3 regions of the Streptomyces sp. NPDC002817 genome follow, and region 3 is predicted to be linked to each of the others. Evidence: riboswitches for the same ligand, from Rfam matches in the RefSeq annotation. Region 3 holds a riboswitch; each other region holds the start of a gene.
The links. Region 3 has a riboswitch for cyclic di-AMP ahead of ACWD3I_RS27460 (M23 family metallopeptidase). Riboswitches for the same ligand answer to the same signal wherever they lie in the genome.

Region 1 (9,445 bases), on a different contig from region 3:
GCAGTACGAGGCGTACGCGACGTCCTTGGCGTTCCTCCGTCACCGGGGGCGCCGCGGCCGGGCCGGCGCCGACTTCGTCGTACGGGAGCGAGAACTGCTGCACGAGTTGTGGGTACGTCGGGAGGCGGCGCGCCCGGCCCTGGACCACGCGGCCCGGATGACGGCACCACCGATCCCGGTCATGATCCCGCCGACACACTGGCCCGTGCACGGGTACCCGGCGGTGCAGTATCCGAGCTACAACCCGTACCAAACGTAAGGCCCGAGACCGAAACGCACCGCCGGACCGCGAAGACTAGGCCGACGCCTCCGTCAGCCGCGTGACCTCGTCCTCCGTCAGCCGGACCTCCGCCACCTTCACCAGCGCCGGAAGCTGCTCCGCCGTCCGTGCGGACGCGATGGGTGCCGCCACGGTCGGCTGGGACGCCAGCCACGCCAGGGCCACGGTCGCCACCGGCACCCGGTGGGCCTCGGCGATGTCGTCGAGGGCGGCGAGGACCTTGCGGCCGCGCTCCGTCTCCAGGTGCTTGCCGGCGCCGGCGGCGGCGCGGGCGCCCTCCACCACCTCACCGTCGCGGTACTTGCCGGTGAGGAACCCGGAGGCCAGCGCGAAGTACGGGACGGCGGCCAGTCCGGTCCGTTCGGCCAGGTCCTGGAGCTCGCCCTCGTACGTCTCGCGCGAGACCAGGTTGTAGTGCGGCTGGAGCGCCACGTACCGGGCCAGTCCCTCGCGCTCGGAGAAGGCGAGGGACGCCTCCAGGCGCTCGGCGGAGATGTTGGACGCGGCGATGTGCCGCACCTTGCCCGCCTTCACCAGCTCGTCGAGCGCGCCGATGATCTCCTCGACCGGCACTTCCACCTTGTCGAAGTGGGTGTAGTAGAGGTCTATGTGGTCGGTGCCGAGGCGGCGCAGGGAGGCGTCCGCGGCCGCCTTGATGTTCGCGGCCGTCAGGCCCGGGAAGTCGGGGTGCTGGCTGACCTTCGTGGCGATCACGATGTCGTCGCGGTTGCCGCGCGCCTTGACCCACTTGCCGATGATGGTCTCGGACTCACCGCCGACGTTGCCGTCGATCCACGCGGAGTACGAGTCCGCCGTGTCGACGAAGTTGCCGCCCGCGGCCGCGTAGGCGTCGAGTACGGCGAAGGACTGCGTCTCGTCGGCGGTCCAGCCGAAGACGTTGCCGCCGAGGGAGAGCGGGAAGACCTCGAGGTCGGACGTGCCCAGCTTGCGAAGAGAAGTCATGTACGAGGTCAACGCCGATGCGGAGACCGCTCTTCCGGAACAGCCGCAAAGTTCCCGTAAACAAGCGGAGGCAGGCGTTCCAGAACTGGTGACACAAAAACCGGCGGCCCTGACGTCGGGGGGTGTGCGTCAGGGCCGCCGGTGGATCAAGAACCCTCAGGGGGTGAGCCCCTTGCTCCGCAGCCACGCCATCGGGTCGATCCCGGTGGACGCACCGCCCGAGTGGACCTCGAGGTGCAGATGCGCGCCCGTGACGTTGCCGGTCGCACCCACGCGCCCGATCACATCACCGGTGTTGACCTTCTGGCCGACGCTGACGCTGATCGACGACTGGTGGGCGAACCACAGCTCGGTGCCGTCGTCGAGGGTCAGGACGGTCTTGTAGCCGTACGAACCGTCCCAGCCGGCCTGCGTGATGGTGCCGCTGTGGATCGCCTTGATGAGCGTGCCCGTGGGAGCGGCGAAGTCGAGGCCCGTGTGGTACCCGGAGGACCACAGGGAGCCGGCCTGACCGAAGGTCGAGGTGATCGTGTACGAGGAGGTCGGCAGCGTGTACTGCTTCGCCAGCTCGGCGAGACGCTTTGCCTCGGCGGCCTTCTCGGCGTCCGCCTCCGCCTTCTTCTTCGCCTCGGCGGCGTCGTCCGCGGCCTTCTTCAGCGCGGCGGCCTCGGCCTTGGCGGCCTCGTCGGCGGCGGCGGTCTGGGTGGCGAGCTGCGTCTTGTTGTCGACCTGCGTCTGCTGGCTCTCGGCCTGCGCCATGATCCGGTTGCGCAGCGTCTCGCCGGCGTCGGAGACGGTGGTCTCGGCCTTGTCCGCGACGGCCGTGGTGGTGGCGGCCGTGGGGGCCGCGGCGAGGTCGCTGAGCGCGGTGGCCGAACCCTGCGGCGCCTCCTCCTCGCCCGACACGAACGGAAGGTCGGGCATCGAGATGGAGACCGGCGGCTTGCCGGTGTTGGCGCTGGCCATGCCGGCCCCGCCGACGGCGGCTATGACACCGACGCCCAGGACGGTGGAGCTGCGGGCGAATCCCCCGCTGCGCTGCTTGGCGACCCGGTGCTTGCCGCGTGCCGGTCGGATGGACTCCTCGGTGGGATTCCACTCCTCGCGCGGGCCCTCGTCGTGGTGGTAGCTGCCGTAGCCGAAGACATCGGTGGTGCTGCGCTGGCTCGGCACGTACGGGGCCTCGGGGGCAGGCCGGTTTGACGCCACGTGGGCGTGCTCCTTTCCTTCCTTCTCGCCTACCGGGTTAGCTGACGGGTTCGGAGCAGGAAGGTCTCCTACGCGCGTATACCGGCCGTGAGTTCACGGCGGCATTCGCGCGATTCACCCCAGGGTGGTGGTTCCCCGGCTCCCTTGCGGGATTAAGCGCGTGAGCACGGAGCCGTCTCTTGTGACGGCTGGGACGACCGCGCTGCGTTATCGAACGTTAATAGACCCGGACCATGGATTCCAAGCTGTTCCGCTTGATCATTAACCTTTTTCCGCTGGACGTACGGGTCCATGAGCGGTGAAAAACGGGCGAGTTGACCGCGCTCCAGTAAACTCACAGGTATTGACTGTATGTCAGTTGTTATGCGGAGGGCGCTCGCCCGATCACCCCACGTGATAAAGCCCCCCTGAGGTCACGGCCGTCGTACGGCGAGCAGCGCCATGTCGTCCGTCATGCCGCCCCCCGTGTGCCGGCGCACCTCCATGGCGAGCGCGGACAGCAGCGCCCCGGGGACTCGGAAGGCGCGTCCCGCGAGCCGCGCCGCCGGATCGTAGAACTCCCCGTACCGGTCCCGCGCCTCGGACAGCCCGTCGGTGTACAGCAACAGCGTGGCCCCGCCCGGGAAGGCCGCCTCCTCCGCGCGGTCGGGCCAGCTCCCCAGCTCGCCCATGCCCAGCGGCAACGCGGGCTCGGCGGCGGGCAGCGCCCGCACGGTGCCGTCGGGGCACAGCAGCAACGGCGGCGGATGGCCGCGGTTGAGGACCCGTACGACCCCGTCGCCGTGCGGCAGTTCGGCAAGAACGACGGTGGTGAACCCCTCGATGGCGTCGTGCCCCTCGCGCCGCCTGCCCTCGCGCGCCAGCGCCCGCTCCAGCCGCCGCGCGACCGCCTCCAGCGTCGGCTCCTGCTCGGCGGCCTCCCGGAACGCCCCGATGACGACGGCGACCGCGGCCACCGCCCCCATGCCCTTCCCGCGCACGTCCCCCACCACCAGCCGCACCCCGTACGGACTGTCCTGCACCGCGTACAGGTCCCCGCCGATGAAGGCGTCCTTCTGCGCCGCCTCGTACCGCACCGCGATGTCGAACCCGCCGATCCGGTCGTCGGGCTCGGGCAGCACCGCCCGCTGGGCGGCCTCGGCGATCTGGCGCTGGGAGGCGAGCCGCTGGTCGCCGCGGAGCACGACCCGGTTGAGGACGGCGGCCAGCACGGCGACCACCGCCACGGTGAGCGCCTCGGTGAGGGTGTCGGCGTCCAGCCGGAAGCCGAACCGCATATGGACGGCGAAGGCGGCGATCAGGGCCACCGCCCCGGTGACGACGATGCCGAGCAGCGGATAGAGGGGCGCGGCGACCAGGGGGGCGGCGGTGAAGAAGGGGATCGCGGTGAAGTCCCGAGGGGTCAGGACGTCGTAGAGGACGCCACCGACGATCAGCAGGGCGGGCAACGCCCGCAAGAGGGCGGAGATACGCCGCCCCGCCACCGCCTCCTGATCCACATGCCCAGGTTTCCCGGACCGGCACCGGGCGGCGAGCCGTGTGGCCCGACCGGGGGAAACACTCAGGGCCGGAGTCCAGTGACTGGACTCCGGCCCTGAGCCGTGAGTAGCGGGGACAGGATTTGAACCTGCGACCTCTGGGTTATGAGCCCAGCGAGCTACCGAGCTGCTCCACCCCGCGTCGGTGAAACCAGCATACGTCATCCGCGGGACGCTCAGCACCACGGTTTGTTCTCGGCGCCGCTGACCTGCGTTTTCAGCCGGCGGAGTTGCCCGCGTGGGTCAGGGTCTCCCAGGACACGAAGAGATTGTCGGTACCGGCGGGCCGGGTCTCCTCGGCGAGCTTGTGGGCGGCCGGGACGGAGACGTCGAGGCGGTTCTCCAGGTGGTTGAGGGCGACCTCCAGGTCCGGTCCCATGTTCCGGTCCACCTTCCCGCCGCACAGCCACGCGGGCGCGGGCTCGCCGGCCTGGTACCGGGCGTGGAAGGCGAGCGCCGACTTCAGCCGGTCCTTGACCTCGCCGTACAGGTCGACACCCTGGTGCCAGGCGGTCTCGGCGATGTGAGCGGTGGCGGCGATGGAGTAGCCGACGTGCTTGAAGTTGCGGCAGGTCTCCTGGGAGACGCCGTCCTGGTACGTCTTCTGCCCGAACCAGTACGTCGTCAGTTTCGTCGGCGTGTTCACCCCCGACCCGGCCGGGGTGAGCGGCACCCGCCCGTCCTTCTCCAGGTAGAAGTAGGCGGGGACGCGCTCCCGGAAGCGCTGGAGCGCATGGTCGAAGGCCTTGTGGTCGTCGAGGAAGACGGCCATGCCGATGGCCGCGTCGGTCATGACGAGGTCCCAGTTGCCGTTGTAGTCGGGGACCTTGCGGGTGACGGCGGGCAGATACGCGCTCCGCAGCATGTCCTGGAACCGCGCGACCCGGTCCTGCGGCCACCCCGCGCCCGCACTGTGCCGCACGATCTCCGCGGCCCGCGCCCAGGTCGCCCCGGCCCACCCGGTCTGGAGCCCCGCGTCCTCCTCGGTGTGCTTCCGCATCCTCGCCGACCAGGCGTCCATGATCTCCCGCGCCTTGACGGCATGCTGCTGCTTGCCGGTGACACGGAAGAGGAGCGCCTGTGTATAGGCGGCGATCGCGTCCTCACGCTCCTCGACGCACCCGTGCGCGGGCCGGTCGGCGTGCTCCCCACCGGGACAGTCCACGCTCGCGTACGGCTCGGCCCGGTACTTGTACGCCCCGTACTTGCTGTCCCTCATGTCGAGGTAGGCCTTCAGCCACGGCTGCTTCCCCGCGGTGACCTTCTCCCGTACGGCATTCAGCTGGGCGTCGCTCACCAGCACACCGGGGTGGGTGAACGCCGCGTCGGGGGGCAGTGCACGGGCCATGGTGCGGGTACCGGAGTCGGTGGTCCCACAGGCGGTGGCGAGAAGGGGGGCGAGCAGAAGCGCGACGGCGGCACGGAATCGGGCTGACCTCATGGTGGCAGCGTCGCCCTCCGGGGAGCGGCGCGCAGGAAATGTTGGGCTGATCGGTCCGTCACCCGGCGTCCGAGCGGGCCTCGTCCTCCGTCGCCGGACGGCTCGGTGATGCTCACCCCGGCAGATGAAGGTTCGGCCTCTTGGCCTGCTCCTCGAACTCCGGCAGCACCACGACGGACACCCCGGCCGCCGCCAGGAGCCCACTCCCGTCGGCTCCTTCCACGAACGTGTCGGGCTCCCGCCAGGCCGTCACCACCCGCCGCACCCCCGCCTCCAGAATCAGCCGGGCACAGGGCGCGGGGCGCGAGGCCCGCCGGGCGCACGGCTCCAGACTGCTGTAGACCGTCGCCGAGGCCAGCCTCGGATCCCCCGCCTCGATCTTCGCCAGCGCCGCCTCCTCCGCGTGGACCACGGAGTCGCCACCCTCCCTGGAGTGCCCGCGCGCGAGTTCCGTGCCGTCGGCGGCGACCACCACCGCGCCCACGCTGAACGCGGTCCGGGACGGCGGGCACAGGGCGGCCAGTTCGCAGGCGAGGCGGAGCCAGTGGCGGTCGGCGGCGGGGACGCCGGGTGCGGTGGGCTCGTAGCGCATGAGGACGACGTCCTCGATCTGCCGGGACTCGACCAGGCGCAGGCGCCCGCCCTGGTAGGCGCCGGGGCCGAAGAGGCGGGGGGCGGCCGCGTCGCCGACGAAGAGGGGGGCCAGGACCAGTTGGAGCTCGTCCGCCAGGCCCTGCTGGAGGAGCTGGGTGTGGATCTTGCCGCCGCCCTCGACCATGAGGCGTCGCACGCCCCGGGCCGACAGGTCCGTCAGGAGGCCGGGCCAGTCCAGGTCGGCGCCCAGGGAGACCACGTCGGCGGCCAGACCCGCCGTACGGGCCCGCTCCGCGCCCTTGTCCGTCGTATAGACGACCTTGTCGCCGCCCGTGTGCCAGAACTTCGCGTCGGGATCCAGGTCGCCCGAGCCGCTGACCGTGACCTTGAGGGGGTACTCCGGCTTGCCCGCCGCCACGCGGGCCGCGCGCCGCTGCGGGGAGTTGACCAGCAGGCGGGGGTTGTCGGCGCGGATCGTGCCGGCGCCGACGAGGATCGCGTCGACCGAGGCGCGGACCTCGTCCACGCGGTCGAAGTCGGCCGGGCTGGAGAGGAGCAGGCGGTCGGGGCCGGTGTCGTCGAGGTAGCCGTCGAGGGAGACGGCCGCGGAGAGGAGGACGTACGGGTGAGACATCGGTGCGGTCCCTCTCACTGTGGCGGGCTGAGCTGTGACGGCGGCGGGCTTGGTTCAAGTTTGAAACAAACCTACACTGGTGGCATGACGACTCGCTGGCTCACTCCGAAGGAGCAGCGCGCCTGGCGCGCGTACCTCGCCGCGTCGCACCTCCTCGAGGACGCGCTCGACCGGCAGCTCCAGCAGGACGCCGGCATGCCCCACCTCTATTACTCCATCCTCGCCAACCTCTCCGAGGCACCGGAGCGGCGGATGCGCATGACCGAGCTCGCCGAGGGGCTGAAGATCACGCGGCCCCGGCTGACGTATGCCGTGACCAGGCTGGAGAAGGACGGGCTGGTCGGGCGCGAGAGCTGTCGGTGGGACAAGCGCGGGAGCATCGCCGTACTGACCGAGGAGGGCATGGCGGAGGTGGAGCGGGCGGCGCCGGGACATGTCGAGGCGGTCCGCGCCGCCCTCTTCGACCGGCTCACTCCGGAGCAGGTGGAGCAGTTGGAGGAGATCTCCAGAGCGATCGCGGACGGGCTCCAGGAGGACACGGGTGACGAGGTGCCGTGGCGTCGGCGCTCGTCATCGTCGTGCTCCGGGGCCTCATGAGCCACCTCACAAACCCATTGCTTCAAATTTAAAGCATGGGGTAGGGTCTCCCCTCGTAGACCTGCTTCAAATCTGAAGCAGGTATGCCTACGGACCCTACGGACCGGAGTACCCGCATGACCGACTTCCCTGCCGCCACCCCGCGCTCCCGCGTCCGCGTCCCGCTGCGTTTCGGGGACGGCTACAGCGTCGACGCCGAACTCGTCACCTTCCACGGCCTGACCGACGGCCAGGAGCACGTGGCGGTCGTCCTCGGTGACCCAGGACCCACCCCCCTGGTCCGGCTCCACTCGGAGTGCCTCACCGGCGATGTCTTCGGCTCGGCCCGCTGCGACTGCGGCCCGCAGCTGCGCGAGGCGGTCGAGCGGATTGCCGAGCGCGGCGGCGTCCTGCTGTACCTGCGCCAGGAGGGCCGCGGCATCGGCCTCTACAACAAGCTCGACGCGTACGCCCTCCAGGACCAGGGCCTGGACACCTACGCCGCCAACACCGCGCTGGGCCTCCCCGAGGACGACCGCGACTACACGGCGGCCGCGCAGATGCTGAAGGCCCTGGGGATCGACTCGCTGGACCTCCTCTCCAACAACCCCGACAAGGCGGGCCAGTTGCGCGACCTCGGCATCGACGTCCACGACCGGGTGCCGACCGGCGTCTTCACCACCGCCCACAACGTCCGTTACCTGCGCGCGAAGGTCCTCCAGACCCAGCACACACTGCCGCTGGGCGAGTTGACGGAGCTCAACGTCGGCTGAGGGTGTAGCCCGCTCCACCCCGGTCCGGGTGAGCGCTCCCTCGTGACGGGGAGCGGCCGACGGAATCGTCTTCCGCATGGCTACTCTCCTTTTTCACCTGGGCCGCGCGTCCTTCCGTTTCCGGTGGTTCGTCGTCCTGTTGTGGGTGGCGGTGCTGGGCGCCGTCGGCTTCGCCTCGACGAAGGCGCCCACCCCCGCCGACGAGGGCTTCACGATGCCCGGCATCGAGTCCCAGAAGGCGTTCGACCTGATGGAGGAGCGTTTCCCGGGGGCCGCGGCCGACGGGGCGAGCGCCCGGATCGTGTTCATCGCGCCGAGCGGTGAGAAGGTCACCGCCGCCGACAACAAGGCCGCCGTCGAGAGACTCGTGCACTCCGCCGCCGACGGCTCCCAGGTCGCCTCCGCCGTCGACCCGTTCCAGGCGCAGGCCGTCAGCGAGGACGGCACGACGGCCTACGCGACCGTCTCCTTCAGCGCCACGGCCGACGACCTGACCGACGCCTCCAAGAGCCACCTCGAAACCGCCCTCGACCAGGCCCGGGACGCCGGTCTGACCGTCGAGGTCGGCGGTGACGCCCTGGCCACCAAGCCCTCGGCGGGCGGTGCGGCCGAGGCGATCGGCATCGCGATCGCGGCCGTGGTCCTGCTCATCACCTTCGGCTCGCTGGCCGCCGCCGGGCTCCCGCTGCTGACCGCGATCATCGGCGTCGGCATCAGCATGACCGGCATCCTCGCCCTGTCCGAGACCTTGGGCCTGTCCGCGAACACCGGCACCCTGGCCACCATGCTCGGCCTGGCCTGCGGCATCGACTACGCCCTGTTCGTCGTGTCCCGCTACCGCGAGGAGCGCGCCAAGGGCCGCGAGCCGCGCGAGGCGGCCGGACTCGCCGCCGGTACGGCCGGTTCCGCGGTGGTCTTCGCGGGGCTCACCGTCGTCATCGCGCTCGCCGGACTCTGGGTCGTCGGCATTCCGATGCTCACCAAGATGGGGCTGGCCGCGGCCGGCGCGGTCCTCGTCGGCGTGCTGATCTGCCTGACCCTGGTCCCGGCACTGCTGGGCTTCTGGCCGAACGCCGTGCTCTCGCGCGGCGCCCGCCGCAACTCCCGGCGACACCGCCGCAAGCAGCTGAGGACCGAGAACGGCGGCTCCCGCTGGGCGAAGCTCGTCGTACGCCACCCCCTGCCCGTCCTCCTCCTCGGCGTGGTCGGCCTGGGCGCCATGGCCACCCCCGTCCTGGACCTCCAGCTGGGCATGCCGGGCGACGAGGCGAAGGCCACCTCCACCACCGAGCGCCGCGCCTACGACGCCCTGGCCGAGGGCTTCGGGCCCGGCTTCAACGGTCCGCTGTCGATCGTGGTGGACGCGAAGGGCGCCGACGACCCGAAGGCGGCCGTGGCCACCGTCTCGAAGGAGATAGCCGCCACGGACGGAGTCGT
Region 2 (9,445 bases), on a different contig from region 3:
CCGGCGATTGCGCACGACCAGCACGGGGGCGCCCGGCGGGCCCGCCTGGGACCCGTCCCAGGCGCGGATACACACCGGGAGGGGGACTCCCAGTAGTCGTTCCAAGAGGTTCTTCAGCCGCAGGGCGGCATCGGACATGGCGCACACCTCCGTGACGAGGATCCCGCTTTTGTCCACCTGCTTAAACAACGACAGGCCGGGACGCAATCCCAGGAACGCCGAAGGACCTCCCGCACCACGGATGGCGGGAGGTCCTTCGGGTGGTTGTTCAGTGACCGGAGCGGGTCAGGAGGCCTTCGCCTCGGTCTTCTGCTCCGGCTTCGCGGCTGCCGGCACGGGCTTCGCGGCCTCGTAGAACTCCTCGCGCGGGTGCTCCATCGCGCCGAGGGAGACGACCTCGCGCTTGAGGAACATGCCGAGGGTCCAGTCGGCGAAGACGCGGACCTTGCGGTTCCAGGTCGGCATCGCCAGACCGTGGTAGCCACGGTGCATGTACCAGGCGAGACGGCCCTTGACCTTGATCTTCACCTTGCCCATGACGATCATCGCGACGCCCTTGTGGAGGCCGAGACCGGCCACCGCACCCTTGTTGGAGTGCGCGTACTCCTTCTGCGGGAAGCCCCGCATGCCGGAGACCACGTTGTCGCCGAGGACCTTGGCCTGACGCAGCGCGTGCTGGGCGTTCGGCGGGCACCAGGCGTTCTCGACGCCGGCCTTGCGGGCGGCGACGTCCGGGACCTGGGCGTTGTCGCCGGCGGCCCAGATGTAGTCGGTGCCCTGGACCTGGAGGGTCGGGGCGGTGTCCACGTGGCCGCGGGGGCCGAGCGGGAGGCCGTAGCGCGACAGGACCGGGTTCGGCTTGACGCCGGCGGTCCACACGACGGTGTTGGAGTCGACTTCCAGGCCGTTCTTCAGCACCACGTGGCCGTCGACGCAGGAGTCCATCGAGGTGGAGAGGTAGATCTCCACACCGCGGCTCTCCAGGTGCTCCTTGCCGTACTGGCCGAGCTTGGGGCCGACCTCGGGCAGGATCTTGTCCGCGGCGTCGACCAGGATGAAGCGCATGTCCTCGCGGGACACCGTCTTGTAGTACTTGGCCGCGTCGCGGGCCAGGTCCTCGACCTCACCGATGGTCTCCGCACCGGCGAAGCCGCCGCCGATGAAGACGAAGGTGAGCGCCTTGCGGCGGATCTCCTCGTCGGTGGTGGAGTCGGCCTTGTCGAGCTGCTCGAGGACGTGGTTGCGCAGGCCGATGGCCTCCTCGACGCCCTTCATACCGATGCCCTGCTCGGCGAGGCCGGGGATCGGGAAGGTGCGGGAGACCGCGCCGAGCGCGATGACCAGGTAGTCGAAGGGCAGCTCGTACGCCTCGCCGACCAGCGGGGCGATCGTGGCGACCTTGCGGTCCTGATCGATGGTGGTGACCCGGCCGGTGAGCACCTCCGCCTTGGGCAGCACGCGTCGCAGCGGGACGACGACATGGCGAGGGGAGATGTTGCCGGCGGCGGTTTCGGGGAGGAAGGGCTGGTAGGTCATGTACGACCGGGGGTCGACGACCGTGACGGTCGCCTCGCCGTAGCGCATCTTCTTGAGAATGCGCCGAGCTGCGTACAGGCCTACGTACCCACCGCCTACTACGAGGATCCTGGGACGCTCCGTGGTGCTCATGCCATCGAGTATCCACCCGCCCCTGGGGGGTCGCTCGTGCGCCCCTTCACAAGCTCCGACGGGGTGTGTGTTATCCTCCGCGGCTCGCGTGATCCAGGTCATGGCGTGGACCCGGAACCGGCGTGCAGTGCCGACCGTTGTCAATGCCGCGTGAGCTGCCTCTCCGGGCTTTCGGAGCCTTCGTGAGACCTTCGAAACGATCTCGCGCAACACCCTCGCAGAGGGTCCCCATCCCGCCGTTTTGAACGTGTTCACAGGGGTGTTGGGGCCCCGGAAGGGTCAACCGGGCCACATTCATCGCCCAACGGGACCGATTTCCTTGTGAAGAACTTCACGAACTTTTCCGACGGCACACGACAGAGGGGCCCCGAAGGGCCCCTCAGGCGTGCTCATACGTTGTTCTTCCTGCTCAGCAGAGGGCTACGTGATCGACCACGCGATGCCGTCGAGGATGTCGTGCTCGCTCACGACGACCTCCTCGGCCCCGATCCGCTCCATGATCGAGAGCAGTACGAGAGCCCCCGCGGCGATGACGTCCAAGCGCCCGGGATGCATGGAGGGCACGGCCGCGCGCTCGGCGTGCGTGGAGCGCAGCAGCCACTCGGTGATCTCGCGGACCCGCTCGCGGGAGACCCGGGAGTGATGGATGCGGACCGAGTCGTACTCGGGCAGCTCCTGCGCGATCGCCGACACGGTGGTGACGGACCCGGCGAGCCCCACCAGCGTGCGCGCGTCGCGCAGCGGCACGGACTCCTCGGCGAGGTCGAGGGCGGCCTCGATGTCGGCACGGACGGCGGCGATCTGCGCCTCGGACGGCGGGTCGCCGACCGCCCCGTCCTGGACGAGATGCCGCTCGGTCATCCGCACACAGCCGATGTCGACGGAACGGGCGGCGCGCACCCGGTCGTCCCCGACCACGAACTCCGTCGAACCGCCGCCGATGTCCACGACGAGATACGGCTCGGCGAACCCGTCGTGACCGGTCAGCTCCTTGGTGGCGCCCGTGAAGGAGAACTCCGCCTCCCGCTCACCGGAGATGACCTCGGGCTCGACACCGAGGATGCCGACGACACCCTGGACGAACTCGTCCCGGTTCGAGGCGTCCCGGGAGGCGGAGGTGGCGACGAACCGCACCTTGCCGGCGCCCAGTTCACGGATCACGTCCGCGTACTCCCGGCAGGCCGCGAACGTCCGCTCCAGCGCCTCCGGGGCCAGCCGGCCGGTCCGGTCCACGTCCTGGCCGAGCCGCACGATCGTCATCCGCCGGTCCAGCTCCAGCAGCTCTCCGGTGGCGGGGTTGACGTCCGCGACGAGGAGCCGGATGGAGTTCGTACCGCAGTCGACGGCCGCGACCCGGCTGAAACCCTCGGGGACCAGCGGGGCGTACGCGAAGGAGCCGCTGCGGGCCCCGGCGGGATCGGAGACCACGCCCTCCTCGCCCGGCAGCTCGTCCGCCGGGTCGGGAGCCACGAGCGGCTGCACGCACGGACCCTTGCGCCACCACTCCGGCAGCATCTCGATCGCCTCGTCGCCCAGCGGGTTCACGCCGGGCCCCGCGGCCAGGGAGTGCCCCACCAGCACATGCAGACACTTCACCCGGTCCGGCATGCCACCCGCGCTGGGGAAGCCCTCCAGGACCTCGATGGCGTCACGGCGCGCGATGTAGTCCTCGTGCGCGGCACGGTAGGCGGCGGCGAGCTCCGGGTCGCTCTGGAGCCGCTCCGTCATCTCCTTCATGACGCCGTTCGCCTCCAGCGTGCCGATCGCCGAGGCGGCACGCGGGCACGTCAGGTAGTACGTCGTCGGGAAGGGCGTGCCGTCGGGGAGCCGGGGGGCCGTCTCCACCACGTCCGGCTGGCCGCACGGACAGCGGTGCGCGATCGCGCGCAGGCCGCGCGGCGGACGTCCGAGCTGCTGCTTGAAGGCCTCGACGTCGGCGTCGGTGGGCTCGGTGCGCTCAGTGGTCGGCGGGGGCGTTTCCATGCCGTACGAAAGTCTCTCTGCTGTCTGACTGCGGAAAAGGTCGGTTCACTGGTCGGAGGCGTCGGACTTGTCGACCCCGTCCCAGACGTTGGAGTACCAGGGGCGGTCGGCCGCCCCCATGTCGGCCCGCGACTGCCGCGCCGCGCCCGGGTCGACGACGATGAATCCCGTCTCCCCCGGCATCACGTAGTGGAGCCGCTCGCGAATCCGCTGCTCGGCGTAGGCGTCGTCCTGCCAGCGCGCCTTCTGGTCCCGCAGCTGCTCGACCCGCTGCCGGGCCTGTTCCTGCTGCTGCTGGAGGTCCGCGATCTCGGCGCGCTGGGAGACGTACTGCCTTATCGGATAGGCGAGCGCGACGATCAGCGAGCACAGGACCAGCGCGAGCAGTGCCGCCCGGCCGGTCAGCCGGGAGCGGCGGGCCTGCCGCTTGGTCTGGGAACGGTAGACCCGGGCCGCGGTCTGCTCGCCGAGCAACCGGATCCTGGTCGCGGTGGAGAACCGGTCCCGGTCCTTGACGGCCATGTCCCAGCCCCTCCTTCACACACGCGCGTACGTCCCCGCACACGGTACGGGACCGGTGCGGGGACGTACGTACGACTGGCTAAGGCTTAGCCCTGCCGGGGTCAGCCCTTGAAGCGGGGGAACGCCGAGCGGCCGGCGTACACCGCGGCGTCGTCGAGGATCTCCTCGATGCGCAGCAGCTGGTTGTACTTGGCGACGCGGTCCGAGCGGGCCGGGGCGCCGGTCTTGATCTGACCGCAGTTCACCGCGACGGCGAGGTCGGCGATGGTGACGTCCTCGGTCTCGCCGGAGCGGTGGGACATCATGCACTTGAAGCCGTTGCGCTGGGCCATCTCGACGGCGTCCAGGGTCTCGGTCAGCGAGCCGATCTGGTTCACCTTGACGAGCAGGGCGTTCGCGGAGCCCTCCTCGATGCCGCGGGCCAGGCGCTCGGGGTTGGTGACGAACAGGTCGTCGCCGACGATCTGGACCTTGTCACCGATCTTCGCGGTGATGGTGTTCCAGCCGGCCCAGTCGTCCTCGTACAGCGGGTCCTCGATGGAGACGAGCGGGTACGCGGAGACGAGCTCCTCGTAGTACTCGGTCATCTCGGCGGCCGAGCGGGACTTGCCCTCGAACTCGTACTTGCCGTCCTTGTAGAACTCGGACGCGGCGACGTCGAGCGCGAGCGCGATCTGCTCGCCGGGGACGTAACCGGCCTGCTTGATGGCCTCGATGATGAGGTCGAGGGCGGCGCGGTTGGACTCCAGGTTCGGGGCGAAGCCGCCCTCGTCGCCGAGGCCGGTGGACAGGCCCTTGGTCTTCAGCACCTTCTTGAGGGTGTGGTAGACCTCGGCGCCCCAGCGCAGCGCCTCGGAGAAGGACTCCGCGCCGATCGGGGCGATCATGAACTCCTGGATGTCCACGTTGGAGTCGGCGTGCGAGCCGCCGTTCAGGATGTTCATCATCGGAACGGGCAGCAGGTGCGCGTTCGGGCCGCCCAGGTAGCGGAAGAGCGGGAGGTCGCTGGCCTCGGAGGCGGCGTGGGCGACGGCGAGGGAGACGCCGAGGATGGCGTTGGCGCCGAGCGAGCCCTTGTTGTCGGTGGCGTCCAGGTCGAACATGGCCTGGTCGATCAGGCGCTGCTCGGTGGCGTCGTAGCCGACGAGCTCCGGGCCGATCTGCTCGATGACGGCGAGGACGGCCTTCTCGACACCCTTGCCCAGGTAGCGGTTGGGGTCACCGTCGCGGAGCTCGATGGCCTCGAAGGCACCCGTGGAGGCGCCGGACGGAACGGCGGCACGACCCGTGCTGCCGTCGTCGAGGCCGACCTCGACCTCGACCGTGGGGTTGCCTCGGGAGTCCAGGATTTCCCGGGCTACGACGACGTCGATGGACGGCACGAGCATCTCCTTCTTGGGATGTGACACGGTCCGCCGGGACCGCGGTGTGTTCTGCGAGACGAGCCTAACCGGCTCCGGGCGATCGGCCACCGTGCGGACCGCCCCGTGGACAGAACCGAGAGTAAATTGTTTCCGAACGGAACAAAGACGCTTTCGGAAACCTGGCAGAAACCGGCGCAGAAAAAAGCCCCGCCCCGGTGCGTACGGGGGAACACGCACCGGAGCGGGGAGCCCGTGGGGACGGGGGGACCCTCACGAGGCCTTCAGTATGAGGACCACGGATGTGAGGGCACTGTGGTTCAGCTGGGTCCTGCTTGAGTGCCGCGGCCCTTACTTGAGGTGCAGCTGCTGACCCGGGTAGATGAAGTCGGCGTCGCTGATGATGTCCTTGTTCAGCTTGAACAGCTTCTGCCAGCCGCCCTTGACGTCGTGCTCCTCGGCGATGGAGCTGAGGGTGTCACCCTTGACGACCTTGTACTCGCCGTCGCCCTTCTTGACCTTCTTGCCGGTCGGGGTGGTGACGGTCTTCTTGGCTGCCGGGCGCTCGGAGGAGCGGGAGGCCTGCTGCTCGGAGGAGCGGGTGCTGCTGTCGGAGCCGCTGTCGCTGGAAGAGCCGCTGCCCGACGAGCCGCTGCCGTTGTAGCTCGCGCTGGACAGGCCGACGCCGCAGGACGGCCAGGCACCCTTGCCCTGGCCCGCGAGGACCTTCTCGGCGATCTCGATCTGCTGCGCCTTGGTGGCCTGGTTGGCCTGCGCGGCGTACGACGTGCCGCCGTACGCGGCCCAGGTGGAGGCGGAGAACTGCAGACCGCCGTAGTAGCCGTTGCCGGTACTGATGGCCCAGTTGCCGCCCGACTCGCACTGGGCGACGGCGTCCCACTCGGAGGCGGTGGCGGCGGAGGCGTTGCCGGCCGCCATCAGCGGGGCGGCTATGGCGACACCGGTGACGCCGGCGAGCGCGGCGGCGCGGGTGGCCTTGGACGGACGACGATGCTTGCCCTTACCGGAAAACAGCATGGTGGATCCCCTCACCGACGCCTGCGAGGTGAGCTGTCGGGTTCGGGCCGGTTGAGTTGCCCGGCCGCGCATCTCTCGATGCGCGGCTTCACCCCAAGCCGGACCAGCGTGAACCGCTGGGCCCGGCACTTACCTTGGGTCCCCCGCTCCTGCCTACGGCGCTTGACGCGACGACTGTTCCCGTACGGCCGCTGGCAGGATTCGGCGTTGCGGCAGCCGGGGCTCGCGGTGACGAGCGGTGTTGACCGTAGACAGGGAATCCGGGGAATTTCAAAGACGATCAGGGCTTCTGAGACTCATCCCACACTTTCACCAAACCGGACATTTGATGTGAAGTGTGGCGCGAACTCCCGGCATTTCTCTGGGGTTTTCGCCCTATTCGCTACCGAGTACGAGGGTCTGACCGGGCTCGATACTGCTCGGGTCGGCGCCGATGACCTGCCTGTTCTCGGTGTAGAGCCGGCGCCATCCGCCGTCGACGTCAAGGGAGTCGGCGATGGAGGCGAGCGTGTCGCCGACGCGGACGGTGTACGAGCCCTCGTCGGCGCTCGCGCCGCGGTGCCGACCGGTGCTCTCCTTGGTGGCGGAGAGGGCGCCGGTGTCGACGAGAGCCGAAGAGCCGCCTTCTTGCCAGGAGTTGTCCGATTCATCACTCTTTGCCGGTGCCGTGGATGGACTGTCGGACGGCTGTGAGTTTCCGGCACCGGGGTCAGAGGTGTCCGACTTGGAAGAGTTGTCCGCTTCGGTGGACGCCGAGGGTGAGGAGGTCGGGTCGGCGGAGGACTCGGTCGACGAGTCGGACGATCCGGAGGAGTTGGACAGCCCGGATGAGGCGGACGAATCGGATGATTCGGATGAACCCGACTCTTCGGATGCCGACGGGGTGCCGCTCTCGACGCCGGTGTCGACGTCTTCCGAAGCCGAGTCCTTACTCAGCCCGTTCAGCAGACCGCAGGTGCCCCAGACGCCGACGCCCTGGTCCGCGAGGACCTTCTCGGCGACGGCTATCTGCTGGTTGCGGCTGGCGAGGTCGGGGCTCGTGGCGTAGTCGAGGCCGCCGTACTTCTCCCAGTTCTCCTGGGACAGCTTCAGCCCGCCGTAGTAGCCGTCGCCCTTGTTCGCGCTCCAGGAACCGTCGGTCTCGCACTTGGCGACCTGGTCCCAGGTGTTCCCGTCGGCCGCGCTCGCGCCGGTGGCGCCGAGAAGCGGGATCGCGATGGCGGAGCCGGTCACTCCGGCCGCGACGAGGAGTGCCGGAGCCTGGCGGGGGCGACGGTGACGACCGTTCCCGGTGAGCATGCGGAGGCCTTTCGCGAGACAACAGTGACCGGCGCGGCGGGTGGAGACAGTCGCCGCGCTGATGCGTGAACGTATCGGCAGTCGAACACTTGTCACAAGTTAATGCCGCGTAGATCACGTGAAGATCACAGACTTGAGGGCGTGTCATGTTTGGCCGGTTCCAGCACAACTCCCGCTGTGACACGCAGTGATGGGACGAGGAGTTCACGCCGGACCGGTGAGCTCTGCCCCCAGGAGTTCAAGTGGCTCATGAGGACGGACCAGAAGCCCTTCTTGAACCAGGCGTTCTGTCGGTCCTTGGCAAGCGCCCACGGGCCGAAGCGTGCGGGAAGCCCGTCCCAGAGGCAGCCCGTACGGAGTCGGTGCAGAATCCCGTTCACCTGCGTCCGGACGTCCACCGCGCCGCGCGCGAACCGGCGACGCCGGAAGTAGGCCGTCATCAGTTCCTCGACGACAGGCCAGGCCTGCTCCGGTACCTCGGCAGGGACGGGCGTCCCGGTCCTCTCATGCCGCTGCGTCACCCTGCACTTGACCCCGGAACGCTTCCGCACCTCTCCGAGCGGCTTCACCGTGATGTCCAGAAGGCCGATCACTCCCCCCTGCCTTGCGCTCCGCACGTCTTCTGAGAGTTGGCGCACCGCGGCGTCCTCCACCGACTGGTCGAGGCCGGGAACAGCGGCCAGTTCGGTCATCGCGCGTGTCGCGGCCCCTTCGACCCGTGCGTACCGGCGGCCGCGCACACTCCCTGCGGCTGCGGATACGGTCATCACGTGAACGCCTCGAACACCGGCCCCGAACTCTTCACCTGGGAGTTCGCTTCCGACCCGTACCCGGCTTACGCCTGGCTGCGCGAGCACTCCCCCGTCCACTGGACGAAACTCCCCAGCGGCGTCGAGGCGTGGCTGGTGACCCGCTATGCCGATGCGCGCCAAGCGCTCGCGGACCAGCGCCTCTCGAAGAACCCCGACCACCATGCGGGGGACGCTCAGGGCAAGAGCCGGACCGGTATCCCCGGCGAACGCAGCGCCAATCTCATGACGCATCTGCTCAACATCGACCCTCCGGACCACACCCGGCTGCGCCGTCTCGTCTCCAAGGCGTTCACCCCGCGTCGGGTGGCCGAATTCGAGCCGCGGGTGCAGGAGTTGACGGACGATCTCATCGACCGGTTCGCACCCCAGGGCCAGGCCGACCTCATCCACGACTTCGCCTTCCCCCTGCCGATCTACGCGATCTGCGATCTGCTCGGCGTCCCTCGCGAGGACCAGGACGACTTCCGCGACTGGGCGGGCATGATGATCCGGCACGGAGGGGGCCCACGAGGTGGTGTCGCCCGCTCCGTCAAGAAGATCCGCGGCTACCTCGCCGAGCTCATCCACCGCAAGCGCAGCGACCTCGGCGACGACCTGATCTCGGACCTCATCCGAGCCTCAGACCATGGCGAGCACCTCACCGAGAACGAAGCTGCCGCGATGTGCTTCGTGCTTTTGTTCGCAGGTTTCGAGACCACCATCAACCTCATCGGCAACGGCACGTACGCGCTCCTGCGCAACCCCGACCAGCGCGCCCGGCTC
Region 3 (9,445 bases):
GGCCGGCCTGGACGGCGTCGCCACGATCATGGCGCGGGCCTTCTCGGAGGGCACCGACAAGCACACCGCCGAGGAGTTCGCCGCCGAGCTGGAGCGGGCCGGCGCCACCCTCGACGCCCACGCCGACCACCCCGGCGTACGGCTGAGCCTCGAGGTCCCGGCGTCGCGGCTGCCCAAGGCGCTCGGTCTGCTGGCCGACGCCCTCAGAGCGCCCGCGTTCGCGGACAGCGAGGTCGAGCGCCTCGTCACCAATCGCCTCGACGAGATCCCGCACGAGCTGGCCAACCCCTCGCGCCGGGCCGCCAAGGAGCTCTCCAGGACCCTGTTCCCGGCGGACCTGCGCATGTCCCGCCCACGCCAGGGCACCGAGGGGACCGTCCGGAACATCGACTCCGCGGCCGTACGCGCCTTCTACGAGAAGCACGTCCGCCCGGCCACCGGCACCGTCGTGGTCGTCGGTGACCTCACCGGCATCGACCTCGACGCGCTGCTCGCCGACACCCTCGGCTCGTGGACCGGCTCCCAGGCCGAGCCGCGTCCGGTGCCGCCGATCACCGCCGACGACACGGGCCGTGTCGTCATCGTGGACCGGCCCGGCGCCGTCCAGACGCAGCTGCTGATCGGCCGGATCGGCGCCGACCGGCACGACCGTGTGTGGGCCGCGCAGGTGCTCGGCACGTACTGCCTCGGTGGCACCCTCACCTCCCGCCTGGACCGCGTCCTGCGCGAGGAGAAGGGCTACACCTACGGCGTGCGCTCGTTCGGGCAGGTCCTCAGGTCCGCTCCCGACGGTACGGGCGCCGCGATGCTCGCCATCAGCGGCTCCGTCGACACCCCGAACACCGGTCCGGCCCTGGACGACCTGTGGACGGTCCTGCGCACCCTCGCCGCGGAGGGGCTCACCGACGCAGAGCGGGACGTCGCCGTGCAGAACCTCGTCGGCGTGGCCCCGCTGAAGTACGAGACCGCGGCGGCCGTCGCGAGCACGCTGGCCGACCAGGTCGAGCAGCACCTGCCCGACGACTACCAGGCCACGCTGTACCGCCAGCTCGCCGCGACCGGCACCGTGGAGGCCACCGCGGCGGCCGTCAACGCCTTCCCGGTGGACCGGCTGGTGACGGTCCTGGTCGGCGACGCGTCCGCCATCAAGGAGCCCGTGGAGGCCCTCGGAATCGGTGAAGTGACCGTCGTGTCCGCCGAGTAGCGGCACGCGCGTGAAGGGGCCCTGGTGACTGACGTGTCACCAGGGCCCCTTAATGTCCGAATTAGGGGAGAGGTTGCCTGTCTGCCCTGTGGCATGCGCTACAAAAGCCCTGATCCGTTTGGGGTTTGAAAGTCGCCCCGCTTAGCGTCATCCGGGCTGTTCGTCAGGCAGTGCGCCGCGCCCGCGGCACCGGACAGCCATCGCCGAGTCCCCGTACGGCGCGAGCCAGGGGAGCCGGGGACCCACATTTATGTAGTCCCTGGGGTGAATCGGACGCCCGCGCGTGCAGCGAGGGGGTCCGTAGGAGACCTTCCTGCTCCGAACCCGTCAGCTAACCCGGTAGGCGAGAGGGAAGGAAAGGACCAGCCACTACATGGCGTTCACGCGCGCCACCGGGAAGCACCGCCGTCCCAGCCGGATGAAGCGCACCACCGCCCACGTGGCGGGGGTCGCGGCACTCACCACCACCGGCGTCATCGGCACCCTCGCGGCCCCGGCCCTCGCCGCGGAGCCCGCGGCCGAGCAGACCGGCCTCACCCCGGTCATCACCATCGGCGACTCGGTCGCCGCCCAGATCGACGCCCAGGCCGAGGCCCAACAGCAGGCGGCCGTCGAGGCCGCCGAGCAGAAGGCCCGGCAGAAGGCCGAGGAGGAGGCGCGCGAGAAGGCCGCCGCCAAGGCCGAGAAGGAGCGCGAGGCCAAGGAGCGCGTCGCCCGCGCCGCCGCCGAGCGCAAGCGCCTCAACAGCTACGTCGCCCCGATCTCGGGCTCGTACATCTCCACCGGCTACAAGGCCGGCGGCGCCGTCTGGTCCTCCGGCAGCCACACCGGCGTCGACTTCCACGCCGCCAGCGGCACCTCCGTCCGCTCGGTCGGCTCCGGCACGGTCGTCGAGGCCGGCTGGGGCGGGTCGTACGGCAACAACATCGTGATCAAGATGAACGACGGCACGTACACCCAGTACGGGCACCTGTCGTCCATCGGTGTCTCGGTGGGCCAGACGGTCACTCCGGGCCAGCAGATCGGCCTCTCCGGCGCGACCGGCAACGTCACCGGGGCGCACCTGCACTTCGAGGCGCGCACGACCGCGGAGTACGGCTCGGACATCGACCCCGTCGCCTACCTGCGTTCGCATGGTGTGAACGTCTGACGACGGACCGCGAGATCTTCTGAAACCCCGGCTCTCCGAGCCGGGGTTTTGCCGTTTGTGTCGCCCCGCTGTCCAAAAAATATCCATGGATTCCGGCTCGCCATCGGAAATTCCCGCTCTTTGCAATAGAGTCACTGAACACACGTCAATCATCGACGTTTCACGGGGATTAAGGCGGAGGTCGGTCATGCGTATTCCGGCGCACTCGGTATGCACCGCGATCAGGGACGACATCGTCGCCGGTGTCTACGAGCGCGGCAGCCGCCTCACCGAGGAACTCCTCGCCCGTCGCTACGGGGTCTCCCGTGTCCCCGTCCGGGAGGCGCTGCGCACTCTGGAGGCCGAGGGCTTCGTGGTGACGCGGCGGCACGCGGGCGCGTGCGTGGCCGAACCGACCGAGCAGGAGGCCGCCGACCTGCTGGAGATGCGGATGCTCCTGGAGCCCCTGGGTGCCTCGCGGGCCGCCCAGCGGCGCACCGAGGCACATCTGAAGGTCCTGCGCGGTCTGGTCAGGCTGGGCCAGGAGCGCGCCAGGAGGGGCAACAGCGATGACCTGCGGTCCCTGGGCGGCTGGTTCCACGAGACGCTCGCCCAGGCCTCCGGCAGCCCCGCGCTGACCTCGATGCTGACCCAGCTGCGGCACAAGATCTCCTGGATGTACGCCGTGGACGCCCCGGCCAACCCCGTCGAGTCCTGGGCGGAGCACGGCGCCATCGTCGACGCCGTGGCGCGCGGCGACGGAGAGCGCGCGCGGGCGGTCACGGCGCTGCACACGGAGCGCTCGACAGCCGCGCACCGACTCCGATTCAACGGCGCGGGAGATCGGCCGGAGCGTGTGAGGAACTCGCAACATCCCGTAAACATGCCGAGCCTGCGGCATTAACACGAGAGCCGTATACAAAGAGGCAGTAATTCGTGGGGGATTATTTCTGCTGCCTTTGAGCGGGAAATGCAAAGGGCTCGCCCGATAAATTCGGACGAGCCCTTCTGTGGTGCCGTGAATCAGTCGGCCCCGGTAAATCAGACGGTCTCGGGAAGCTCCTCGAGACCCTCGGAGACCAGCTTCGCCAGTCGGTCGAGGGCGGCGTCCGCGCCCTCGGCGTCGGAGGCGAGGACGATCTCCTCGCCGCCCTGGGCGCCGAGGCCCAGAACCGCCAGCATGGAGGCCGCGTTGACGGGGTTGCCGTCGGCCTTGGCGATCGTCACGGGGATACCGGAGGCCGTGGTGGCCCGGACGAAGATGGAAGCGGGGCGGGCGTGAAGACCCTCGGCCCAGCCGACGTTGACGCGGCGCTCAGCCATGTGATGCTGCCCTTCGGTGTTCAGGGTTGTCTAGACCAGTTTCCCACAACGTGAAGCGTCTCCGGATCGGACCTGTGTCCCGTCCGGGGTGAGTCGTCGGACCGCGGCCTCGGTCCGACTTCCGTCCTTGAGTGATCCTCTTGCGTTCTCCACAGACTGCCTCGCGCCGTTGTCGTACGCGAGCCGTAATCTGGGGCCCATGCAGACCTCGCCGGACCGGCACGAGTACCCCGCGCACTGGGAAGCCGACGTGGTGCTGCGCGACGGCGGCACCGCGCGCATCCGCCCCATCACCGTTGATGACGCCGAGCGCCTGGTCAGCTTCTACGAGCAGGTGTCGGACGAGTCGAAGTACTACCGCTTCTTCGCGCCCTACCCTCGTCTGTCCGCCAAGGACGTCCACCGCTTCACGCACCACGACTTCGTGGACCGGGTGGGACTCGCCGCCACGGTCGGCGGTGAGTTCATCGCCACCGTACGCTACGACCGCATCGGCGCCGATGGAATGCCCGCGTCCGCACCGGCCGACGAGGCCGAGGTCGCCTTCCTCGTGCAGGACGCCCACCAGGGCCGGGGCGTCGCCTCCGCCCTCCTCGAACACATCGGGGCCGTCGCCCGCGAGCGCGGCATCCGCCGCTTCGCCGCCGAGGTGCTGCCCGCCAACAACAAGATGATCAAGGTGTTCAGGGACGCCGGGTACACCCAGAAGCGCAGCTTCGAGGACGGCGTCGTCCGCCTGGAGTTCGACCTCGAACCCACCGACCGCTCCCTCGCCGTGCAGTACGCGCGCGAGCAGCGCGCCGAGGCAAGGTCGGTGCAGCGGCTGCTCACGCCCGGCTCGGTCGCCGTGATCGGCGTCGGCCGCGCCCGTGGTGGCGTGGGCCGCGGCATCTTCGACAACATCCGCGACGCCGGCTTCACGGGCCGGCTGTACGCCGTGAACCAGGCATTCCCCGACAAGGAGCTCGACGGGGTACCCGCCTACCGCTCGGTGCGCGACATCGAGGGGCCCGTCGACCTGGCGGTCGTCGCCGTGCCCGCCGAGCACGTCCCCCAGGTCGTCACCGAGTGCGGCGAGCACGGCGTGCAGGGACTCGTGGTGATCTCCGCGGGGTACGCCGAGAGCGGGCCCGAGGGACGCGAACGGCAGCGCGAACTCGTACGGCACGCACGCGCGTACGGCATGCGGATCATCGGGCCCAACGCCTTCGGCATCATCAACACCAACCCGGACGTACAGCTGAACGCGTCCCTCGCCAACGAGAAGCCCCGCCCCGGCCGTATCGGCCTCTTCGCCCAGTCCGGTGCCATCGGCATCGCCCTGCTGTCCCGCCTGCACCGACGCGGCGGCGGCGTCACGGGGACCACGGGCGTGTCCACCTTCGTCTCCTCCGGCAACCGCGCGGACGTCTCCGGCAACGATGTTCTTCAGTACTGGTACGACGACCCGGACACCGACGTCGTCCTCATGTACCTGGAGTCCATCGGAAACCCGCGCAAGTTCACCCGCCTCGCCCGCCGCACCGCGGCCGCCAAGCCGCTGGTCGTCGTCCAGAGCGCCGGCGCCGCCCCCCAGGGGCATGCCGTACGGGCCACCCGGCTGCCGCACTCGACGGTGTCCGCCCTGCTCGGACAGGCCGGTGTGATCCGCGTGGACACGATCACCGAGCTCGTCGACACCGGCCTGCTGCTCGCCCGGCAGCCCCTCCCGGGCGGCCCGCGCGTGGCGATCCTCGGCAACTCCGAGTCCCTGGGCCTGCTGACCTACGACGCCTGCCTCTCCGAGGGGCTCAGGCCGCTGACCCCGCTGGACCTGACGACGGCCGCCTCGCCCGCGGACTTCCACACCGCCCTGTCGCGCGCGCTGGCGGACTACACCTGCGACGCGGTGGTCGTGACCGCGATACCCGCCGTGGGGGAGGGCTCCGCCGGGGACGCGGCGCTCGCCGAGGCGCTCAGGTCGGCGGCCGAGCGGCTGCCGGGCAAGCCGGTGCTGGTGGTCCACGTCGAGCTGGGCGGACTCGCGGAGGCACTGTCCGCCGCGGCCAGCACGGCACCGCAGGCCGCCACGCCGAGCGCCTCCCACCCCTTCCGCGCCCTGGACCGCCTCGCCGTCAAGGCCCCCGAAGAGGCACCCCGGAACTGCTCCCGTCTCATCCCCGCCTATCCCGCCGCGGAGCGTGCCGTCCGCGCCCTCGGCGAAGCCGTGAAGTACGCCCAGTGGCGACGAGACGCCGCGGAGCCCGGCAAGGTGCCCGAGCACGAGGACATCGACGAGAAGGGCGCCGCCGAACTGATCGACGGCCTCCTCGCACGCGGACAGGGCCTGACCCTAGGCACCGACGAGACCTGCGAACTCCTCGGCAGGTACGGCGTCCAGGTGCACCGGGCCCTGCCCGCACCCACCCCCGACGACGCCGCCCGAGCCGCCGGCGCCCTCGGCTACCCCGTCGCCCTCAAGGCCACCGCCCCGCACCTCAGGCACCGCGCCGACCTGGGCGGCGTCCGCCTCGATCTCGCGGACGAGGAACAACTGCGGCGGGCGTACGCCGAGTTGACCGAGCTGTTCGGGACGCCCGAGGAGCTGCGCCCCGTCGTGCAGCGGATGGCCCCACGCGGCGTGGACACCGTCGTACGGGCCGTCATCGACCCCGCGGCCGGAGCGGTGCTCTCCTTCGGGCTCGCCGGTGCCGCCTCGCAGCTGCTCGGGGACGTCGCGCACCGGCTGATTCCGGTCACCGACCGCGAGGCGACCTCTCTGGTCCGCTCCATCCGGACGGCACCGCTCCTGTTCGGCTGGAGAGGCTCGGCGCCCGTCGACACCGCGGCCCTGGAGGAGCTGCTGCTGAGGGTGTCCCGCCTCGTCGACGACCACCCCGAGGTCGTCGCGGTGACCCTGGAACCGGTCGTCGTGGCCCCGCACGGCCTGAGCGTCCTCGGCGCCTCCGTACGCCTGGCACCCCCGCCCGCCCGCGACGACCTCGGCCCGCGAACCCTGCCCGCGTACTGAGAACACCCCTGAGCGGTGCCTCGCAGTCGGTGGTCCCCCGTAGGATGGGGCTCATGGCCAAGACCAGTACGACGACCCAGGGGCTGCGAGCGGCGATCGAGCGCAGCGGCTACTACCCGGCCCTCGTGGCCGAGGCGGTGGAGGCCGCTGTGGGCGGCGAGCCCATCCGGTCGTACCTGGTCCACCAGGAGACGACTTTCGACCAGAACGAGGTGCGGCGGCATGTGACCGTGCTCGTCCTCACCGGCAACCGCTTCATCGTCAGCCACACCGACGAGCAGGCCGCCGACAGCACCTCCCCGACGCCGTACGCCACGACGTCCACCGAGTCCGTGAAGCTTGGCCGGATCTCGTCGGTCGTGCTCAGCCGGGTGGTCGCCAACCCGGAGCAGTACCAGCCGGGCACCCTGCCCCGCGAGGTCGTGCTGACCATCGGCTGGGGCGCCGTCTCCCGGATCGACCTGGAGCCGGCCGCCTGCGGCGACCCCAACTGCGAGGCCGACCACGGCTACACGGGCAACTCGACCGCAGACGACCTCAGTCTGCGGGTCAGCGAGGCCGGCGACGGCCCCGAGACGGTCCGCCAGACCCTCGTCTTCGCCCAGTCCCTCTCCGAGGCGACCGCGGACACCGCACACTGATGGCGCAGCCCACCGCCTGGGAGTCCTACCCGGAACCACTGGCCGTCGACTCCGCACCGCTGCCCGAATACGGCAGCGGCTCCCTCGCCGACCTCCTGCCCACGCTCGCCGCCGGCATGGGCGTACCCGGCACGACCGCCACGATCACCGAGCTGACCCCCGCCGACCGGAACTGCGTGTTCCTGATCGACGGCCTCGGCTGGGAGCAGCTGCGGGCGCACCCGGACGAGGCCCCCTACCTGGCCTCGCTGCTCGCGGGCTCGCGCGGCGGCACCGGCCGGCCGATCACCGCCGGCTACCCGGCGACCACCGCGACCTCCCTCGCCTCCGTCGGCACCGGACTGCCGCCGGGCGCGCACGGACTGCCCGGCTACACCGTGCGCAACCCCGACACCGGCGAGCTGATGAACCAGCTGCGCTGGCAGCCGTGGACCTCGCCGCGTGTGTGGCAGCCGTACCCCACGGTCTTCCAGCTCGCCCATGACGCGGGCGTGCACGCGGCGCAGGTGTCCTCACCGACCTTCGAGAACACCCCGCTGACCAAGGTCGCGCTGAGCGGCGGCAAGTTCCTCGGCCGGCTGGCGGGCGAGGACCGCATGGACCTCGCGGCCGAGCAACTGGCCGCCGCCGACCGCGCGCTGGTCTACACGTACTACGCCGAACTCGACGGCGCGGGACACCGCTTCGGCGTCGACTCCGACACCTGGCGCGGTCAGCTCATGCACGTGGACCGTCTGGTGCAGCGCCTCGCGGAACAACTCCCGCCGCGCAGCGCCCTCTACGTCACCGCGGACCACGGCATGGTCGACATCCCCTTCGACGAGCAGCACCGCATCGACTTCGACGAGGACTGGGAGCTGCGCGCCGGAGTCGCCCTGCTGGGCGGCGAGGGCCGGGCCCGCCACATCTACGCGGTGCCGGGCGCCGAGAACGACGTCCTGACCTGCTGGCGCGAGGTGCTCGGCGAGCAGTTCTGGGTGGCCTCGCGGGACGAGGCGATCGCCGCCGGCTGGTTCGGCCCACAGGTCGACGACCGGGTGTACGCGCGTCTCGGCGACGTGGTCGCGGCCGCGCGGGACGACGTCCTGATCATCGCGTCCGAGCGGGAGCCCAAGGAGTCGGCGATGGTCGGCAACCACGGTTCGATGACCCCCGCGGAGCAGTTGGTCCCGCTGCTCGAAGTACGCTCCTGAAACCTCCCGCTGCCGTCCTCCGTTGCCGAAAGGTGCTCAACTCCCCATGCCCGAGCTGGTGTTCTTCTCCGGAACCATGGACTGCGGGAAGTCGACCCTGGCTCTCCAGATCGAGCACAACCGCTCCGCGCGCGGCCTGCAGGGCATGATCTTCACCCGGGACGACCGCGCTGGCGAGGGCAAACTCTCCTCCCGCCTCGGCCTGGTCACGGACGCGGTGGAGGTCGAGGACGGCCAGGACCTGTACGCCTACCTGGTCGACCACCTCTCCCAGGGCGGCCGCGCGGACTACGTCATCGCCGACGAGGCCCAGTTCCTGGCCCCTGGGCAGATCGACCAACTCGCCCGCGTCGTCGACGACCTGGGCCTCGACGTCTACGCCTTCGGCATCACGACGGACTTCCGCTCCAAGTTGTTCCCGGGCTCCCAGCGCCTGGTGGAACTGGCCGACCGCGTAGAGGTGTTGCAGGTCGAGGCCCTCTGCTGGTGCGGCGCCCGCGCCACGCACAACGCCCGCACGATAGGGGGCGAGATGGTCGTGGAAGGCGCTCAGGTGGTCGTCGGGGACGTCAACCAGGCGGAAGCGATCGGGTACGAGGTCCTGTGCCGTCGCCATCACCGCCGCCGGATGACCGCGGCCACGGCACGGGCGGCGGCGTTGTCCCCCGACGTGCTGCCCGTCACCGCCGTCTGAGGGCCCGGCACGGCGGTCACTTCCTGGTCCGACCCGGCTCACGCATGCCCTGGCCGTCTCTCGAGTCGATCTCCAGCAAAGCCCGGCGGAGCTTTGAGAAGCCCCTCCTGCGTTTGACCTGTCCCGAAACCCCAGGGGCCACAGTCGACAACAGGAGGTTCAGACATGGACGCCGAGCAGATCACCGAGGTCGAGGTCGAGACGGACGAGCTGGCCGAGGAGTTCGGTCTCACGGTCTCGGGCGTGGCCTA

Region 1: it holds a riboswitch for cyclic di-AMP, as region 3 does, so the genes downstream of both, ACWD3I_RS05965 (M23 family metallopeptidase) here and ACWD3I_RS27460 (M23 family metallopeptidase) in region 3, are expected to answer to the same signal.
Region 2: it holds a riboswitch for cyclic di-AMP, as region 3 does, so the genes downstream of both, ACWD3I_RS05430 (transglycosylase family protein) here and ACWD3I_RS27460 (M23 family metallopeptidase) in region 3, are expected to answer to the same signal.

What each region holds. Positions count from the first base shown of each region.
Region 1 covers NZ_JBSFUY010000003.1:8,143-17,587, forward strand. The annotation lists gene ACWD3I_RS05955 (PrsW family intramembrane metalloprotease) at 1-259, shown strand, start outside; gene ACWD3I_RS05960 (aldo/keto reductase) at 296-1,243, opposite strand; gene ACWD3I_RS05965 (M23 family metallopeptidase) at 1,400-2,452, opposite strand; cyclic di-AMP (ydaO/yuaA leader) riboswitch at 2,464-2,621, opposite strand; gene ACWD3I_RS05970 (PP2C family protein-serine/threonine phosphatase) at 2,866-3,951, opposite strand; tRNA gene ACWD3I_RS05975 (tRNA-Met) at 4,059-4,132, opposite strand; gene ACWD3I_RS05980 (alginate lyase family protein) at 4,208-5,431, opposite strand; gene ACWD3I_RS05985 (dihydrofolate reductase family protein) at 5,544-6,659, opposite strand; gene ACWD3I_RS05990 (MarR family winged helix-turn-helix transcriptional regulator) at 6,744-7,256, shown strand; gene ACWD3I_RS05995 (GTP cyclohydrolase II) at 7,373-8,008, shown strand; gene ACWD3I_RS06000 (MMPL family transporter) at 8,085-9,445, shown strand, end outside.
Region 2 covers NZ_JBSFUY010000002.1:527,998-537,442, reverse strand. The annotation lists gene ACWD3I_RS05460 (cyclopropane-fatty-acyl-phospholipid synthase family protein) at 1-138, opposite strand, end outside; gene ACWD3I_RS05455 (NAD(P)/FAD-dependent oxidoreductase) at 286-1,668, opposite strand; gene ACWD3I_RS05450 (Ppx/GppA phosphatase family protein) at 2,089-3,045, opposite strand; partial or broken gene ACWD3I_RS05445 (DUF501 domain-containing protein) at 3,247-3,651, opposite strand; gene ACWD3I_RS05440 (FtsB family cell division protein) at 3,697-4,173, opposite strand; gene eno (phosphopyruvate hydratase) at 4,275-5,555, opposite strand; gene ACWD3I_RS05430 (transglycosylase family protein) at 5,886-6,572, opposite strand; cyclic di-AMP (ydaO/yuaA leader) riboswitch at 6,576-6,743, opposite strand; gene ACWD3I_RS05425 (transglycosylase family protein) at 6,948-7,871, opposite strand; gene ACWD3I_RS05420 (transposase) at 7,997-8,638, opposite strand; gene ACWD3I_RS05415 (cytochrome P450 family protein) at 8,642-9,445, shown strand, end outside.
Region 3 covers NZ_JBSFUY010000016.1:76,940-86,384, reverse strand. The annotation lists gene ACWD3I_RS27465 (M16 family metallopeptidase) at 1-1,204, shown strand, start outside; cyclic di-AMP (ydaO/yuaA leader) riboswitch at 1,396-1,565, shown strand; gene ACWD3I_RS27460 (M23 family metallopeptidase) at 1,578-2,354, shown strand; gene ACWD3I_RS27455 (GntR family transcriptional regulator) at 2,542-3,237, shown strand; gene ACWD3I_RS27450 (HPr family phosphocarrier protein) at 3,375-3,656, opposite strand; gene ACWD3I_RS27445 (bifunctional acetate--CoA ligase family protein/GNAT family N-acetyltransferase) at 3,856-6,666, shown strand; gene ACWD3I_RS27440 (DUF5998 family protein) at 6,720-7,307, shown strand; gene ACWD3I_RS27435 (alkaline phosphatase family protein) at 7,307-8,500, shown strand; gene ACWD3I_RS27430 (thymidine kinase) at 8,547-9,194, shown strand.